Regions from separate parts of the Alcanivorax sp. 97CO-5 genome, predicted to be linked through region 2. Evidence: predicted binding sites of a transcription regulator. Region 2 holds the regulator's gene; the other holds the start of a gene.
The links. The regulator FNR, encoded in region 2, switches genes on or off when oxygen is low (the NO sensors DNR and NnrR bind a similar motif). The targets are predictions, from matches to a motif close to TTGATNTANATCAA.
Positions count from the first base shown of each region.

Region 1: a site for FNR is predicted at 5,644-5,657, ahead of Y017_RS13350 (OmpW family protein). Genes of this name have one in related genera too.

Region 1 covers NZ_KI965906.1:144,083-151,252, forward strand. The annotation lists gene Y017_RS13320 (START domain-containing protein) at 1-57, shown strand, start outside; gene Y017_RS13325 (1-acyl-sn-glycerol-3-phosphate acyltransferase) at 170-919, shown strand; gene Y017_RS13330 (SDR family oxidoreductase) at 1,211-2,056, shown strand; gene Y017_RS13335 (DUF938 domain-containing protein) at 2,128-2,718, shown strand; gene rhlB (ATP-dependent RNA helicase RhlB) at 3,119-4,387, shown strand; gene glpE (thiosulfate sulfurtransferase GlpE) at 4,390-4,710, shown strand; gene Y017_RS13350 (OmpW family protein) at 4,862-5,545, opposite strand; gene Y017_RS13355 (hypothetical protein) at 6,162-7,163, shown strand.
Region 2 covers NZ_KI965877.1:33,832-41,001, forward strand. The annotation lists gene Y017_RS00145 (heavy metal translocating P-type ATPase) at 1-2,351, shown strand, start outside; gene ccoS (cbb3-type cytochrome oxidase assembly protein CcoS) at 2,330-2,581, shown strand; gene Y017_RS00155 (sulfite exporter TauE/SafE family protein) at 2,571-3,356, shown strand; gene hemN (oxygen-independent coproporphyrinogen III oxidase) at 3,433-4,806, shown strand; gene fnr (fumarate/nitrate reduction transcriptional regulator Fnr) at 4,845-5,597, shown strand; gene Y017_RS00170 (universal stress protein) at 5,594-6,511, shown strand; gene Y017_RS00175 (hypothetical protein) at 6,540-6,842, shown strand; gene yaaA (peroxide stress protein YaaA) at 6,894-7,170, opposite strand, start outside.

The sequences.
Region 1 (7,170 bases), on a different contig from region 2:
AATGGCCCGGGCAGGCTTGTAGACGCGACGCCTCAGGCCGCACCAGCGCCCCACTGACCGACCAAAGCGGCATCATCCAAAGGTAACCAACGTAAATGCTGGCCTGTCATTTTCGGCCAGACCTCCGCTACCATAGCACTCAGTTTCTGTACGAATCGGAGAGCATCAGATGGTAATGCGATTGTTTTTCTTTCTGTATAGTTGGCTGATCTTTGTGCCGCTCATGCTGGCGACCACGCTGGTGGCAGGCTTGGTCTGTTTACTACTTATTCCTTTTCTACCCACTGACAAAGTCGCAAAACTCACCGCCGTACCTTGGGCCAGGCTCTGCCTGCTTTATAGTGGTGTGCGAGTAGAGGTTGATGGCCGCCATCACCTCCAACCCGGCCAAAGTTACGTCATCGTCGCCAACCACCTCAGTCAATTCGATATTTTTGTATTGTACGGTTATCTAGGCATAGATTTTCGTTGGGTAATGAAACACGAACTACGCAAGGTTCTGATTATCGGTATCTGCAGCGAAAAACTGGGCCATATTTTTATTAATCGGTCCGACACTGAAGCAGCCGTTGCCTCCTTGAATAACGCCCGCGCACGCTTGGCCAATGGGGCCAGCGTGTTATTCTTTCCTGAAGGCACCCGCAGCCGCGATGGACAATTGAAACCCTTCAAAAAAGGCGCCTTCAAGATGGCTCAGGCGCTGCAGCTACCCGTGCTGCCTATCACCCTGTCGGGAACATTCGACATTTTGCCCGCCGGAACCTTAAGACTGCATCCCGGCGCCACCGCCCGCCTGGTTATGCACCCCGCACTCACAGTAACCGGCAACACTGAGGCCGAACTGCAAGCTCTCGTCCAGCAAAGCCGCAGCGCCATTGCCGCCCCGTTAAGGGACAGCTCATCACAACTACCGTTCTAACCACAGCGACAGCCCATTGTGTCGCCAACGTCACAAGGCCAGCTCCTTGTCTGACAAGATTGGCCCATTCTGCAGTGGCAAAGTGTCTACACTCGGTCGCAAATCGAGTTGCACGTTGAAAGAAAAGCGCAGGCAAGCATAGTGCCAACCGAAACGATGCTGCCCACGCAGCACCGCAGGGTTGGCCTGTTACCAGGCCCTGATAAGCCTTTTGCGCTTTCCATCTTTGAACTTTGCGCTCATAAGCTAACAGCAAACGCCGCTTTTACTAGAGTGGCGACAGGAGTGATCATGAAGAATTTCAAAGATAAAGTTGCCGTCATAACTGGCGCCGGCTCCGGTATTGGTCGTGCTCTGGCCATGAATCTGGCCGCTTCTGGTGCAAAACTGGCTCTCTCGGACATTAATGAAGCCGGCCTAAAAGAGACCGCCAACAGCCTGAATCTCAGCGAAGATCGTCTAATGACCAAAATATTGGACGTAGCGGATCGCCAAGCGTTCTACGCCTTCGCCGACGATGTGGTCAATCATTTTGGGCATGCCAACATGATTTTCAATAACGCGGGGGTAGCATTGGGCGCCACCGTAGAAGAGATGGATTACGACGACTTCGAGTGGTTGATGAACATCAACTTCTGGGGTGTAGTTTACGGCACCAAAGCGTTCCTACCTTATCTGAAGCAAGCTGGTGAGGGACATATCATTAACATCTCTTCTATCTTTGGTCTCGTGGGCATTCCTACTCAGTCTGCTTACAACGCAGCCAAATTCGCGGTACGCGGCTTCACTGAATCCTTGCGCATTGAGCTGGAACTGGAAGGCAGCCCGGTATCCTGCACCTCCATTCATCCCGGTGGTATCAAGACCAATATCGCCAAAGCTGCGCGCATGAGCGATGGCGTTGAGCGCATCACTGGTGCCAGCAAGGAACAAGCCATTCAGGATTTCGAGAAAATGTTTCGCACCACGCCAGAAGAAGCGGCCAGTACCATCCTCAAGGGAGTTCGCGGCAATAAGCGTCGGGTCTTGATCGGTTCAGATGCTATCGCTGTCGACACCATGCAGCGTCTGTTGCCGACCAGCTACCAGAGGCTGATTGCCATGGGCCAGAAATACATGAACAAAAGTAAGGGGTGAGGAAATAACGCGTTTCCCTTGCCAAAAAAGGCCGTTGATGATGCCATGACCTCTCACTCACAGGAGCAGCCATGACATCATCAAAGGTTCCTTTTTCGCAAGCAGCGGAAAACAACAAAGGCCCGATTCTCCAAGTTTTGCAGCAACACTGTCAGGCCCCCGGGACGCTGCTGGAAATTGGGGCCGGCACCGGACAGCATGCCGCTTGGCTGTCTGCACAGCTACCCCATTTGCAATGGCAGCCCTCTGACGTGGCGCAGAACCTCCCAACCATTCGCCACTGGCTAGGCCAGACACACAGCCTGGCAAATGCCCCGTTAGCCCTGGATGTGAGCGACCAATGGCCGATTGGTCCTTTTGATTATCTGTTCACGGCGAATACGTTTCACATCATGCCGCAATCACTGGTCGCCCATTGCATCGCTGAAGGGTGCCGGCATCTCAACACAGAGGGATTGTTCATGGTCTACGGCCCCTTCAACTACGATGATCAGTTCACCAGTGATTCCAATCGACAGTTTGAACGTTGGCTGAAATCCACTGATACGCAGCGGGGGATCCGCGACAAGGAATGGGTAGAGCAGGAGTTTGCCCAGCACGGTCGGCAATGTCTTGCGGACCATGCCATGCCAGCGAATAACCGGGCGCTGGTGTTCGGGTAAAACGGCATGCTGAAAGTCAACGAAAGCGAATACCGCACATGCTCGGTTTCGAGTGAATAACCCCGAGCCTCATGGCCATCACGCCAATGATACATACCCTCAACACGCAATTATAAGGCACACCCCTGACAGGCCAACGCAAAGGGAATTGCCGCCATCGCGCCGACAATAATGAGTAAGCGATCAACTGGAACGGTTAAATCCATGAAAATGGCTAACAGTAACCCGACCCAAAACACTACAATAACGCAGTTAAGCAAGCCGGAAGCAAACATCCTCTGACAGCGCTGGCTATTTTTTCTACAATATGACATTTGGAGCCACCTCCGAAACCTTGCCAAACAGGGCCATAAAGGTGGCTACACTCGCAAACTCTCTCGCATTCAGACTGAGCGAATACATGCAAAAAGACAAAGCAAGCTCCTGGAGCCTGGAGCAATTTCAGGTTCCGGAAAAAGAAGGCGAACGCCGCTTTCACGACTTTGATCTGCATCTGGACCTGATGCACGGCATCGCCGATTCGGGCTTCCAGTACTGCACGCCTATTCAGGCTGAAGTCCTGGAACATACCCTCGCTGGCGCCGATGCCATCGGCCGGGCCCAAACGGGTACCGGCAAGACAGCCGCTTTCCTGATCACTGTAATAAACGATTTGCTCAAACATCCTATCGATGTCCAACGCTTTGCCGGTGAGCCTCGCGCCCTGATCGTGGCCCCCACCCGAGAACTGGCCATGCAGATTGAGAAGGACGCCAACATACTGACCAAGTACACCGACCTTCAAGTAATGAGTGTGGTGGGCGGCATGAACTTCAATCGGCAACAGGAACGGCTGCAAAACAAACTGATTGATATCTTAGTGGCCACCCCCGGTCGTCTTCTCGATTTCGCCAAACGCCGCGATCTGTGGCTGGACCGGGTCGAGTTTCTGGTGTTGGATGAAGCTGATCGCATGCTGGACATGGGCTTCATTCCCGACGTGAAACGCATTGTCGGCATGACGCCGAAAAGCCAGTATCGCCAAACTCAACTGTTCTCTGCCACATTCAATGACGATGTGATGAACCTCTCCCGCCGCTGGACGCAAGATGCTGAAATCGTGGAGATAGAGCCAACCCAAGTCACCACTGATACCGTAGAGCAAAAGGTCTACATCACTAATACAGACGACAAGTTCAAGCTGCTCTATAACCTCATTACCGGCATGAACATGGACAAGGTCATCGTATTTGCCAACCGTCGAGACATTACTCGCCGGGTGTGCGACCGGCTACAAAAGCGGGGGCTTAAAGTCTCCCTGATTTCCGGCGACGTCCCACAAACTCAACGAAGCAAAACACTGGAGCGCTTCCGAGCCGGCGACTTGCAAGTGCTTATTGCCACGGACGTGGCCGGCCGCGGCATCCACATTGATGGCGTCTCTCACGTAGTGAATTACAATCTGCCTGAAGATCCGGAAGACTATGTGCACCGCATTGGTCGTACCGGTCGCGCTGGTGCCAGCGGTATGTCGATCAGTTTCGCCTGTGAAGATGACGCCTTCCTGCTACCAGAGCTGGAAAACGCCATCGGCATGAAACTGGAATGCGAATACCCCCCCGCCGACCTGCTGGCGGAAAGGGAGAGGTCAGCCTCCGCGAAAGCGCCAGACGCAGAGAAAAAGGACTGACCATGGCAACGCGAATCAGCCCTACGCAGGGAAAAGCCCTATTTGATCAAGGTAACACTCTGTTCATCGACATCCGCGACCCGGCAAGTTTTGCTGCAGGGCACCTGCAAGGTGCCCTGCATTTAAGTCAGGCCAATGTGGATCAGTTTCTAGCCAACACCGCACAGGAACGGGCATTGGTGGTGTACTGCTACCATGGTAATAGTAGTCAAAGTACGTCGGACTGGTTGAGTGAGCAGGGTTTCAACAACGTGGTCAGCCTGGATGGGGGCTACGACGTATTCCGCCAGCAATTTCCGGAGTGCATAGAGGAAATAGCGTAGTTAAGCTCTTTAGAAACAATGCGTGGCATGCCCATAAAAAACTAAAAAGGAAGGCGGATATTATTCACTACACTCTCCGCCCTCCTTCACTACTTAATTTCCAGCGCGTGATTGCATCAATTAAACGTATTACATGCAACGCCAACCGCTTTTAGAAACGATAGCCCACACCGACCATATAAACCCAAGGGTCAATTTCCACATCGATTTTGTCCACGCGGACATCGTTCACGTACAGGCGTGCTTCGGTATCAATATCGATATTCCAGATGCTGACATTGAAGAGCCAGTTTTCATCAATGATGACATCCGCCCCGACTTCCCAAGCAAACCCGATTGAATTACTCAGCTTAACATCCACATCGGCGCCGCCCACCAATGGGCTCACCACCGCGTCATCAATGCTGTCATCGAAAAATAACGTGTAGTTCACGCCAGCCCCAAGATAGCCGCGCACAGGACCTAGCTGAGGAGCATAAAACTGTGCCAGTAACGTAGGCGGCAAATGGCTAGTCTCACCAATCGAAACACCTGAGCCCCCCGTGTCTAAAATGATGTCATGGGTAAATGGTGTCGCCCCGACCAGCTCAACACCGATGTTATCTGTAACCATATAAGAGAATGTCAGGCCCAGCTGAGTATCGTCATCCACATCCACACCCACCCCGCCAACCGCAGGCAATGCGGGGTTGAAGCTATCGCTACTCACATCCGGATCAACCTTAATGCCACCCATTCGCACAATGAAGTCACCTGACTGGTGTGCCATGGCTGGCGCTGTCACCAACATTGTTGACAGCAGCAATACGTTTTTTCCCGGTCCTCGCAGTTTCATATTCATCCCCTTTGTTAAAACCAAGCCCTTTGTGAAATCCACAGTAATGATGGTTTACGATGGAGAGCCCATTGAACGCCACCTCCGACCTCACGACATTGCGCTGCATCAATAAACGACCAGGCTACTGATCAGGCTTTAACCAACTATTTCACCATAAATTGCCGGCGCCACTACGCCGTAGTGGCAGACTAACCGCCCCGGTAAAGACGTCTTTCGACGGGCAGGGGATAGATGTTTAACATTCGACATTAGGGGCAACAGACAAACACTGCATATATCTTGATTAATAAGCCGCTGACACTCTCGGCGCGCCCCCAAAATGCACCCTCTTGACCCAGAATCAGGGATAGATTGCGAGCCAGCCTGAAAAACCAAGCATACAATACGTTTTCAGAGGCGACTTTACGGCATTTCAGCTCAGCTCCTTACCTTTATTAGGTTAGCACTAGCGCCTCGGATAGCAGTCTCACCGGTTACATACAGGCTAGAATGAATACCGCACAATATAGTTACTGCTTCACCTCTATTGATAGATAGCAGACCGTTTATCTCCTGAATCCAGACTCGCCGATAACACCATTCTCCAGCATTCGAAAAAACGAGGTTTATCACCATGTCCTCCAGCGAACTGATTAGCGCCCTACGCGATGCTCACAAGGCTCACCTGCTTCAACAATTGCAAGCAACAGAGCACTGGCATGCCTTGATGGTGCAGACCAGCAATCTCCTTACGGATATCCCGCTCGGCACCCTAGTGGATCAAGACAGCCTGGTTCTGGTGGTCGATCAATGGTTGCAGGAAGCTCTCAGTGCCCGTGGCTTACAGGATGTCATTAGCGATGTCAGCCACGCGCTCTGGGAAGCCGCCGAAGAGAATGACACCACCCTTGGCGAGCTACTTCGCGAAGAACATTTCGAAGCTATCCTTGAACAAATATTGAAACTGCAAAGCTTACGAGAGAGAGCCATCCATTCCGCCATGAACCACCCTTTAGTCAGCGAAATGGTTAGCGAAATGCTCTATACCGGCATCAAGAATTTTTTGCTGGAAGAAAATGCTCTAGCCAAACTGCCTGGCGTTAGCAGCGTAATGAAAATCGGGCGCAAGAGTATGGTCGGCAAAGCCATGGGAGGCATGGAAGAATCCATCCGCCTGTATTTGCAAAAGAATATTCGCGTCACCCTGAAAACCGGCGAACAATGGTTGAACAAGCAGCTCACCAACGAGCGTATTCAACAACTGGCCCGCGACGGCTACCTCCGTGTCTCACCACTTAAACCCGCTGATTACATGTCTATGGTTCCCAAAGGAACCGTAGACGAAGTAGTCGCCCAAAGCTGCGCCATTACGGATGAAAGCGCCCGCTTGGATTACACTCGCCGCCTCGTCAGTGTAGGCATCCGCGCCGCCGTAGCATCACTCATGGACAAGCCCCTGAAAAGTATTCTCGATGGCATGCAGATCAGCGAAGAGCGTATCCGTGAGTTCACCACCCCGGCCCTGGCACGTGGCGCCACAGTGCTGATTGAGCAAGGAACACTGGAACCGTTTATCGAGTGGGTTCTGGACGACTTTTATCAATCAGAAGCGTGTAAAAAGATAATTGACGGTTGAACGCGGC
Region 2 (7,170 bases):
GGCACTGCGGCAATCCAGCGCCTGCGGGCGCCTTTCCTGCAAGAACCCCGGATGGCGATCACGACGCTTGTTGCCCTGGCTGTGCTGCTGCCATTGAGACCATTTATGGGCTGGGCCTGGATGATTATTACCAGATGCGCCAGGATGCTGCGCCGCAACCAGATGATCAGCGCCAAGCATTAGATGAAGCCTTATTCGATGTGCCAGAGCTGGTCGCACCACACCTTACCAACACCGCTGAAGGTCAGCGCCTGAAATTGCAGCTTGGCGGACTTACCTGTGCCGCCTGTAGCTGGTTAATTGAAAAAACAGTCAGCCAGCAACCGGGGGTTCTCGGCGCGAGTGTCAATCTCGCTAACATGACACTCAGTGTTGATTATCAAGGAGAAGCGGACCCCAGCCAAACCGCCAGGCGAGTTCAGGCACTGGGCTACCGGGTCACTCTGCCCGGCGATCCGCGCACCAAGGCCGATGAACAACGGGCGCACAAGCAATTACTGGGTCGGCTCGCCTTGGCCGGCCTGGGAGCCATGCAGGCAATGATGTATTCCACTGCGCTTTATATTGGTGTTTTCGACGGTAAGGACGCGCTATACGAATGGGTCTTTAGGCTCGCCAGCCTTGTAGTCGCGACGCCGGTTGTATTTTATTCTGGTTGGCCTTTTTTCCAGGGTGCTCTGCGCGGCATTAGGCAAGCACGATTAACTATGGATGCCCCCATTGCGTTGGCACTACTGCTGGCCTGGACAGGAAGCCTGGTGATGATGGCCACGGGGGGCGAGCATGTTTATTTCGACTCTGCAGCCATGTTTGTATTCTTTTTGCTGTCCAGCCGCTGGCTTGAGCAGCGCCAGCGAATGACAATCCAGCAAGCCTATCAACGCCTTAGCGACACCCTGCCCCAAGCCGTTCGGCGCCTTGATGAATATCATAACCCTCATTGGGTTAGCGCTCGGCAGGTTGCTCAAGGCGACCGTCTGCAGCTTATTCAGGGCGATATCATCCCCGTTGACGGCACGCTGATAGACGGACACGGAGCGTTCGATGAATCTGCCCTTAATGGTGAACCGTTACCAGTAAATCACAGCATTAATGATTCCGTACACGCGGGCAGCCGGCTGGTAGAAGGCAATATTGTGCTCGAGGCCTCGGGGAATGTGGCAGAAAGTCTTGTGGCTAAAATCACCGAGCAGGTTGAGCATGCCCAGCACGAGCGAGTCGAGGTGGTACGTGATTGGCAGCGGATTGCGCCCTTATTTACAGGCGGGATTCTTTTGCTGGCCGCATCGACTTTATTATGGCACTGGTCTTCCGGCGTTGCTCAAGCCTTTGAGCATACCCTCGCGGTACTGGTAGTAACCTGCCCTTGTGCGCTGGCGCTGGCTGTCCCACTTACACTGTCGTCCACATTGGCGACAGCACTGCGCGAGGGCATTTTGGTAGCGTCACCACGGCAACTACTAAAAGTCGCAAGTATAAAAGGCGTATTGTTTGATAAAACCGGCACGCTCACAGCTGGACAGTTCCGTATTGTCGATAGCCAAGTCCTCGACAAGAGCCGCGGGCTTGATGACTTACTGTCGATAGTGGCTGCACTGGAGTGGAATAATCCGCATCCGCTAGCCAAGCCATTTCAACAATATGCTCGCATCGCTGGTATGACGGATATCCACGCGGACCATACCGGTGTTACCGGGATGTTGAACCAGCAGCAATGGAGATTTACCGGCGCTCCGGACATGGCAAAGCAGGGAACAACCTGCCTGCAGCTGCTTTGCGATAACGAAGTACAACTTTACGTATGGATGCAAGATCCAGTTCGCCAAGAAGCACCGATGGTAATTAAGGCTCTTGCCGATGCCGGCATTACTGCTCGGCTCGCCAGTGGCGACAATAACAAGGCGGTAACTTCTGTAGCAGACCAGCTGGGTATAAAAGAAAGGCGCGGGCAGCAGCGGCCAGAGGAGAAAGCTGAATGGCTGGAAAGTTTACAAAGCATTTCTCCACAGATGATGGTCGGTGATGGCATCAACGATGCCCAAGCGATGATGGTGGCCTCGGTGTCTGTGGCCACCGGAAATGCTACCAGCTTGGCTCAGCGAGCAGCGGGCATGTTCCTGCTCCATGATTCACTTAAGGGGATTCCTGCCTTACCGCACCTTTCGCGGCTGTGCCAACGCACCATCCGCCAGAATTTGGCTTGGGCGCTGCTCTACAACATTCTTGCTATTCCGTTTGCGGTCAGTGGATTGCTCCCCCCATGGATGGCCGCACTGGGCATGTCTGCCAGTTCGCTCCTGGTTACTTTTAACGCCACGCGGGTGTCTCGATGGAAATTGTCCTCTTATTGATTCCCCTGGCCTTGCTGTTTCTTGGCGGAGCCATTGCCGCGCTTTTTTGGGCTCTACGTAAAGACCAGTTTGATGACTTGGACAATGCCGCCTGGAGGGTCGTATTCGACGATAGGGAGCAGCGCAACCCACATTCAACAGCGAAACCAACACCAGAACAGGAACAGGAAACGAAAATGAACAGCAACACTGTCACCACGTTGAATGCAGAGTCTAGCGATGACCATTGATACGCTCATTCCCCTTATTGCCAGCGCGTCCCTTATTGCCAGTGCCGGATCTGTGCACTGTATTGGTATGTGTGGTGGCATCAGTAGTGCGCTAACCTTCTCCATACCTGAGTCCCGTCGTCAAGGCGTGGCTCTCTGGGGCTGGCAGTTGCTGTTTGGATTGGGCCGGGTGACAACTTACTGTGTGCTGGGTGCATTGGCAGGAGCCCTGGGAGGGCTGTTCCTGGGCCAACTTCCCGGTCCATCTATGTCAGTGGGGCTTATCTTGTCTGGTGTACTAATGCTTCTTTTAAGCGCCTATTTGCTTGGAAAAGGGGCGTTCCTGCAGCGTATTGAGAAAATAGGCCAGCGCCTTTGGCGCAGCTTGCAGCCCATTACTCGCAAGCTCATGCCCATAGATCACCCAGTAAAAGCACTCATGTTGGGGTCCTTATGGGGGTTTTTGCCTTGCGGTCTTATCTACACGGCCTTGGCACTTGCAGCCACGGGGGGAACGGCTGTTGCGGGTGCTTTAGTGATGCTCTGTTTTGGTGTTATTACCGTCGTACCTGTTGCTATTACCGGTGTTCTTGCCTCCCAACTACAGCGATTTCGTAAAGGCGCTTGGCCGATGATTGCCAGTGCTCTGACTTTCTGTCTCGCGTTAGTGTTTTTCTGGCAGGCCTGGCTCATGGCCCAACATGGACATAGCGGTCATTCTGGTCATTCTATGCCCGGCCCAAGCACAGAGGCCGGCGCTTCAGAGCATCATCACGATCATCATTTACACCCTTGATCTGAATCAAACTCTGCGCCCGCAACAAGAGGATAATCACCGCCAAGACAAGGTTGCGTGAGCACAGGAGCCGCCCATGGTTAGCTGGAACAAAGCACTGATTCGTGAGCATGGCGGGCCCGGTCCACGCTACACCTCTTACCCGCCCGCTCCGAGCTTTCATTCAGGCATTGCTGAGGAGGACTTCTGGCAAGCTATGGATGAGGGCAATGCGGCGCGGCGGCCACTGTCGTTGTACATCCACATCCCTTTTTGTGGCAGTGTTTGCTACTACTGCGCGTGTAACCGCATCATTACTGCCAACAAGGCGCGCTCGGCAGACTACCTACGTTTACTGAAGCAGGAAATTCAACGCAAGGCCGTGCACGTGGACTCCCGTCGCCCCGTTACCCAGATGCACTGGGGCGGTGGCACCCCCACCTTTTTGGATGATGGCCAGCTAACTGAGCTGGTGTATGACCTGGCCCGCCACTTTAATCTTCGTGATGATGAACGCAGTGACTACGCTATCGAAATTGATCCGCGCACGGTGGATCAATCCCGCTTGGGCTTGCTACGAGGCCTAGGCTTCAACCGTGTTAGTTTGGGTGTACAGGATCTAGACCCTCGCGTGCAAAAGGCGGTCAATCGTGTGCAGCCCTATGAGCTGATCCGTGACACCATGGAATGGAGCCGCGATTTCGGTTTTCGCTCTATTAACACCGACTTGATTTACGGACTTCCTTGGCAATCGGAGTCCAGCTTAGCGCGTACTCTGGAGCAACTGCTAACTCTTCGTCCGGACCGCATCTCCCTTTATAATTACGCCCACCTGCCGGAGCGTTTCAAAATTCAGCGTCAGATTCAAGAGCACGCGCTACCGGATCCGGAAGAGAAGCTGAATATGTTGACCCGAGCGGGAAAAATGCTTAATGAGCAAGGCTATCGGTATATTGGCATGGACCATTTCGCACTGGAAAACGATAGCTTATCCATCGCGCAAGAAAATGGTCTGTTGCACCGTAATTTTCAGGGGTACACCCTCCATGGGGATGCAGATTTACTGGGCTTGGGCGTCAGCGCCATCAGCCAGATCGGTAACCTCTACGCTCAGAATCACAAGGCCTTGGACGATTGGCAAACGAGCCTTGAAGACCGCATTTTGCCAATCGAAAAAGGCTTTATGCTCAATCGCGACGACCAGATTCGTCGCGCGTTAATTATTCAATTACTCTGTGATTTATCCGTTGACATGCTTCAGTTTGGTGACACATGGGGCATCAATTTTGCGGATTATTTCGTCGATGCACTTACAGAGTGGTTAACGTTTGAGGCGCAAGGACTGGTAACGGTTGAGAATGACCGATTGTTCATTACCGAAACTGGGCGCTTGGTGAGCCGTGCATTGGTAATGCCTTTTGACCGTTACACCCAAAGGGAGCAAAGAACCCGATTTAGCCGGATTATTTAACCTTTATTCTACTATTTGCACCCTATACTCTAAGGGTGATGCTTTGCGCAGCGATCAACCGGAGTCAAACCGTGTCCCATCAAGTTTCCTGCAACGACTGCAGCCTCAGCCCAATTTGCCTGCCCTTAGCGGTAGCGCCAGCCCAGCTCGACCAGTTGGATCGAATTATTCACCGCGGACGGCCCTTAAAGCGGGGCGAACATCTTTTTCGCGCCACTGACGGGTTTTCCTCCGTTTACGCCGTGCGTTCTGGCGCCCTGAAGACCTATGTGGTCAGCGATGAGGGCGAGGAGCAAGTCACAGGCTTTTATCTGCCCGGCGAAGTGTTGGGTATGGATGGCATTAGCACAGCCCATCATGTCTCCAATGCAAAGGCCTTAGAAACGGCCACTGTTTGTGAAATTCCTTTCGCACAACTGGAGACCCTATCCCAGCAAATTCCGTCATTGCAGCACCATTTTTTCCGTCTGATGAGCAATGAGATTCGCTCGGACCGGGAACTGCACATGCTGCTGGGCAAAAAAAATGCCGACGATCGCGTAGCCTCCTTACTGCTATCGCTTTCTGCAAGGCATCAACGCCGTGGGCTAAGTGACAATATTTTTCGGCTTCCAATGTCTCGATATGATATCGCCAATTATCTTGGCATGGCCGTGGAAACCGTGAGCCGTATCTTTACTCGCTTCCAGCAACAACAGTGGCTGCGCGTCGATGGCCGGGAAATTGAAATTCTTGATCGTGGCAGCCTGTGTGGCCAGAACCATGACCCTGCGATGGAGTTACTACTATGACCGCCCCTATTGTTGCCATCCTTGATCGTGATCTGAAAGCAGACCAGCCTGCGCTGAGCAAAGCTCAGGTAATTGCGGCAGCCTCCCAGGCGCCCCTCCATGTCATCGTGAATGCCTATTCTTCTGCCATGGTTAGGGCTGTGGGTCTGGATACGGAGCGCCGAAAGGCCGCGAAGCAGCAAATTCATGATGCTTGGCACAAACGGATCACCCAGCTGCTAGGACAAGAGCGTGCTGAAATCAGCGTGCTGTGGGAAAAAGACAGCATGGACGGTTTACGCAAGGCCATTGTGGCCCAAAAGCCATCGTTGGCTGTCGTCCACACCAGTGACGACAGCGCCCTACGCCGCCACCTATTCACGCCCCGCGATTGGCAATTAATTCGTAAGGCGCCTTGCTCTGTGTTGTGTGTACACAGCCGCCAATGGAACAAACCACCGCGAATCTTGGCCGCTCTAGATCCAGGCACCGGGGAGGCCTTAGACGACAAGCTGTCTATTCATGTTCTTGACTGCGCTCGTCGATACTCCACCCTGCTCGGTGCGGACCTCACTGCCTGCCATGTGCTCGACGAAATGGATGAGGGCTTAATCATGGTGGCCGGTGAAGCCATTCCTGATTACACCGCCAGTATGGAAAAAGTGCGCAGCTTCCATCGGGATAACTTTTTCCAGTTTGGCGCTACCCAGGGCCTGGATAAGCAGCAGATGTGTACGCTCAGTGGTCCGATCGCACAAACCTTGGCCAGCCACTGTGAGCAAAATGATGTGGATCTAATGGTGCTGGGTACAGTACACCGTAATTTGCCCGAAAGGTTGTTGCTTGGTTCAACGGCAGAGTCGGTGATTACCAAGGCGAATGCGGATGTTTTGGTGGTAAAACCAGATGGATTTCAGTCCCCCTGGATTGATTAACAGTAGCAAATCAAGAGAGGCTAACGTTATGTCTGACAAGAAGGATTTTACTGCGCGTGCTCGTCAGCAACTTGAAGACTGGGATTATCAGCTCGATCGCCTAACGGCACGACTGAATGATTTGCGTGATGAGTGGCGTGAAGATGCCAAGGAAAAGATTGCTGAAATGAAGCATCGCCGTAAAGAATTTGAAAACAAGCTAGAGCGGTTGGAGTCCCATAGCGATGATGCTTGGGATGATATCAAGACAGGACTAGAGCTTGCTTGGGATGGACTTAAAACAGGCTTTCTTGCCGCCAAAAATGAATTTGACGAGAATAAGAAAGATTGACGTTGATCGGTGCCGCAAGCCTCGCTTGTGGCACCATCTGAAGCCCTACCCCTACCCTTGCTCTGGCCGTCGGAATACGGGCCTTAATGCAGTGGATTGCGCCTCACAGTAACAATAACCGGCCACATCAAACTGGGTTAACTTTGCCGGATCCTTAAGGCCTTTCTTGATAATCCAGGCGGCCATTAAGCCCCGCGCTTTCTTGGCGTAAAAACTGATAATCTTATAGTTACCATTTTTTTCATCTTGGAATACTGGCTCAATGATTGTGCCAGCAACCGCTTTCTTTTTTACTGCCTTAAAGTACTCGTTGGATGCCAAATTCACT